2 regions of the Vibrio tarriae genome follow, and region 1 is predicted to be linked to the other one. Evidence: predicted binding sites of a transcription regulator. Region 1 holds the regulator's gene; the other holds the start of a gene.
The links. Region 1 encodes MetJ, which represses methionine synthesis genes. Its sites were predicted from a motif close to TTAGACNTNTANANGTCTAA; they were not measured.

Region 1 (2,478 bases):
GATTCTGCTGCCGATCTGGCTCTGGCTTATAGCCCAGGTGTAGCTGAGCCAGTGCGTGAAATCGCGCAAAACGTTGACAATGTGTATAAGTACACCGCGAAAGGCAACACGGTGGCCGTGATCTCTAACGGCACCGCAATTTTAGGATTGGGAAATTTAGGCCCGATGGCCTCTAAGCCTGTCATGGAAGGTAAGGCACTGCTGTTTAAACGCTTCGCTGGATTGGATTCGATTGATATTGAAGTAAAACACCGCACGATCGACGAATTTATCGATACTGTCGCTAACATTGCTGATACTTTCGGCGGCATCAACTTAGAAGATATCAAAGCCCCAGACTGCTTTGAAATTGAGCGCCGCCTGATTGAGCGTTGTGATGTCCCTGTATTCCACGATGACCAACATGGTACCGCGATTGTCACCGCGGCTGGTATGCTTAACGCTCTTGAGCTGCAAGGTAAACAACTGAAAGACTGTATTATCGTCTGCCTTGGGGCGGGTGCCGCAGCGGTGGCGTGTATGGAGCTACTGATCAAATGCGGTGCAATGCGTGAGAAGATCTACATGCTGGATCGCAAAGGTGTGATCCACACGCGCCGTGATGACCTCAATGAATACAAAGCTCTGTTTGCGAACAATACCGACAAGCGTACGCTGGAAGATGTGATTGCGGGAGCGGATCTATTCTTGGGCGTTTCAGGTCCTAACCTGCTGCCAGCGGATGCCCTGAAACTGATGGCCGATAAGCCCGTGGTATTTGCTTGCTCCAACCCAGATCCTGAAATCAAACCAGAAATTGCTCATCAAGTCCGTAACGACATGATCATGGGGACTGGTCGCAGCGACTATCCAAACCAAGTTAACAACGTGCTCTGTTTCCCGTTCATTTTCCGTGGAGCACTCGATGTACGCGCCAGCGAAATCAATGATCAGATGAAACTGGCTGCAGTAGAGGCGATTCGCCAACTGGCGAAAGAGCCTGTACCAGCAGAAGTGCTGGCAGCTGCTGGAGTGGATAAGCTCAGTTTCGGTATTGATTACATCATTCCGAAACCGATGGACCCACGCCTATTACCACGCGTAGCACGCGCAGTCGCGGAAGCAGCAGTAGAATCAGGCGTTGCTCGTATCTCAATGCCAGAAAACTACATGCAGGCTTAATCTGCTTGTTTATATGAATAAAAAAGTCGATACAAAAAGCCCCTCAGTTATATGAGGGGCTTTTTTATAAGCCGGATTTGTTCAATGAACCCGTATCACTCACGCCAATCGTTACTCATCGTAAGATTCGAACTCAATCCCCATTTCGGTCATCAAACGTTTGGCTTCGGCAGGAATATCATCAGGGCGATCTTTACGTAGGTCTTCGTCCGTCGGCAGCGGCTGACCGGTATAAGCATGCAAGAAGGCTTCGCACAGTAACTCACTATTGGTAGCATGACGTAAATTATTGACTTGACGGCGTGTTCTCTCATCCGTTAGCACTTTGAGAACTTTCAGCGGAATGGATACCGTGATTTTTTTTACCAACTCGCTCTTTTTCCCATGCTCTGCATAGGGGCTGATGTATTCGCCATTCCAGTCTGCCATTGCGCACCTTCGTTATTGTGGTTCGAATCGAAATTTCAAAGGCTCTAATTTTAGCGGGATTTACTGCCATAAGCAAAGACATATAGACGTCTAGAAGTGTTGACGTCTTCATTTAACATCAGTAAAGTGTCGAGTAATTTATGGGCAACGGATAAACCTCATCCCCCAGTTAGGGAAAGTTGCGATGCGACAACCGACACTGCAGCTTAAAGCAGGAAAGGTATATGATGAAGCCCTCTAGGACAGAATAGCCAGCAAGGAAACTCCATGACCACACGCAAGCCAGCCACCATTGCGGTTCGTACCGGGATTGAATCGGATACTCAATACCATGCGGTTGTACCTCCCATTTATCTTTCGACCAACTATGGGTTTCCCGCATTTGGCGAAGTGCCTAAATACGATTACACCCGCTCAGGTAACCCAAACCGAGGCCTGTTAGAACAAACCTTATATGAGCTTGAATGTGGAGAAGGCGCCATAGTGACCAACTGCGGAACCTCTGCGATCAACTTATGGGTCACCGCCTTGTTAGGCCCTGATGACCTGATTGTCGCGCCGCACGACTGCTATGGCGGTACTTATCGCTTGCTCAACACCCGCGCTAAAAAAGGCGATTTCAAAGTGCAGTTTGTCGATCAATCCAACGCAGCCGCACTCACCCAAGCTTTAGCCCGCAAACCCAAGCTGCTGCTGATTGAAACCCCTTCCAATCCTTTAGTGCGTGTGGTGGACATCGCTCATCTTTGTCAGTTAGCCAAAGCGCAAGGCACGTTGGTGGCGGTCGATAACACCTTTTTGACTCCGGTATTCCAAAAACCGCTCACCTTAGGCGCGGATTTTGTGCTGCACTCCACCACCAAATACATTAACGGTCATTCAGATGTG
Region 2 (2,478 bases), 590 kb from region 1:
ATGATCTGCGCGCCATTTTCTACCTGCTCGCGCGCGACATCCAACGCCTCATCGTATTGCTCTTCTTTAATTAAACGCTTAAAACGCGCTGAACCGGTGACGTTAGTCCGTTCGCCCACGTTAACAAACAGTGTTTCAGGGCCAATATTCAGCGGCTCTAACCCTGAGAGGCGACATTCCACTTTCAGCTCGGGTAAAGCCCTTGGTTTCACACCATCGACGGCCTTGGCAATCGCCGCGATATGCTCAGGTGTCGTACCACAGCAGCCTCCGACCAAGTTCAAAAAGCCCGCTTGCGCCCATTCGGCAATATGTTCTGCCATCTCTTCGGCAGAGAGATCGTATTCACCAAACGCATTCGGTAACCCCGCATTAGGGTGCGCGGAAACATAGCATTCCGAAATGCGGGAAAGCTCTTCCACGTACTGGCGCAGCTCATCAGGGCCTAACGCACAGTTCAAGCCAAACGAAATCGGTCGTACATGACGCAAGGCGTTATAGAAAGCTTCTGTCGTCTGTCCAGACAACGTACGCCCCGAAGCATCGGTAATCGTGCCGGAAATCATCACAGGTAAACTGATGCCGAGCTCTTCAAATACGCTATCGACCGCAAACGCACAGGCTTTGGCGTTAAGCGTATCGAAAATGGTTTCAATAAGAATTAGATCGCTGCCGCCCTCGATCAACGCACGTGTCGATTCAGAATAGGCTTCAACAAGCCCATCAAAAGTGACATTACGAAACCCTGGATCGTTCACATCAGGTGAAATAGAACAAGTACGGTTGGTTGGACCAAGCACACCAGCCACATAGCGTGGTCGGCTTGGATCTTTAGCCGTCCACTCATCCGCGACTTCACGTGCAAGCTTAGCCGCGGCAAAGTTAATTTCGGCGCTGAGCGATTGCATGTCATAGTCAGCCATGGCAATCGTGGTCGAGTTAAAGGTGTTGGTCTCAAGAATATCCGCCCCCGCTTCAAGGTAAGCGGAGTGAATCTCTTTAATTATTTGCGGCTGAGTAAGCACTAAGAGGTCGTTATTTCCTTTCAGATCACAGTGCCAATCGACAAATCGTGCACCGCGATAGTCTTCCTCTTGTAACTTATAACTCTGAATCATGGTACCCATACCACCATCAATCAGTAGGATACGTTGTTTCAATTGCTGTTCGAGTTGTTGTCTTACTTCTTTTCCCACAATACCGCCTCATTCCTTATGCGTTTGCCACATCCTATCACACAAAATTCAGAAATCTAGACGTCTAAAACAACCATTCTTTCGTTACTCACCTTGACGATGTGAGCTGAACCCTATGTGATGAAAAAGTATTTGCTATTTACTCAACAGAGAAAGACAATTTCGTTCACAAATTGTTACACACACTGAGAAGAGAATGTCCGTCTACTACACTTTGTGCTTCCTCTCTGCGGCAGCCATGTTGATTGCATTTATTAATAGCAAGATCAGCCGAATGCAGACTACCATCGCAATCACCGCAGGTTCGATGATGTTATCGTTACTGATCTTGATCGCGGGTCAAAACGACTGGTTTCATCTCAATCAAATCGCCACCGAAACCGTCACCAGTATTAACTTTGAAAATTTTCTGCTCAAAGGGATTTTAGGGTTTCTTCTTTTCGCTGGAGGTCTTGGCATTAAGCTGCCAAATCTAAAAGATCAGAAATGGGAAATTACGGTATTGGCTCTTGGCGCAACGCTGTTTTCGACTTTCTTTATTGGATTTACTCTCTATGGTTTCTGCCAATTAATCGGTATCCAGTTTGATTTGGTTTACTGCTTGTTATTTGGCGCACTCATTTCCCCCACCGACCCAATTGCTGTCCTCGCGATTGTCAAAAAGCTCAAAGCACCGAAACGTATTTCTACCCAAATTGAAGGCGAATCGCTGTTTAACGATGGTTTTGGCTTGGTTATCTTCGTGACCATCTTTACCATCGCTTTCGGGCATGAAACACCAACGGTTGGCAGCGTTACCCTCCTCTTCATCCAAGAAGCGATCGGTGGCATTGTTTACGGTTTCTTATTAGGTCTCCTGTTCCACTACCTGATTTCAGCAACCGATGACCACTCTATGGAGCTGTTGTTAACCATAGGTATTCCAACGGCAGGTTATGCCTTTGCTGATGTAATTCACGTTTCAGGCCCACTCGCGATGGTGGTCTCTGGCATCATGATTGGTAACTGGACTCGATTTATTGGCTTCTCAAAAGAGAGTGAAGAACATCTCGATCACTTCTGGGAACTCGTAGACGAATTTCTCAACGGCGTCCTATTCCTGCTGATTGGTATGTCAATGCTACTGTTTGAGTTCCACCAAGAAGACTGGATCTTGATGGCTTTTGCAGTTCCACTGGTGTTATGTGGCCGCTACCTCAGCGTATTTGTCTCCTACATCGGATTTAAACGCTACCGTAGTTACAACCCTTGGTCGATTCGTATTCTGACTTGGGGTGGCTTA

Region 2: the regulator MetJ is predicted to act here: its motif matches at 1,245-1,264, upstream of metH (methionine synthase).

Annotation. Positions count from the first base shown of each region.
Region 1 covers NZ_CP022353.1:35,908-38,385, reverse strand. The annotation lists gene CEQ48_RS05635 (malic enzyme-like NAD(P)-binding protein) at 1-1,161, shown strand, start outside; gene metJ (met regulon transcriptional regulator MetJ) at 1,273-1,590, opposite strand; gene CEQ48_RS05625 (O-succinylhomoserine (thiol)-lyase) at 1,858-2,478, shown strand, end outside.
Region 2 covers NZ_CP022353.1:2,467,961-2,470,438, forward strand. The annotation lists gene metH (methionine synthase) at 1-1,196, opposite strand, end outside; gene CEQ48_RS17005 (cation:proton antiporter) at 1,393-2,478, shown strand, end outside.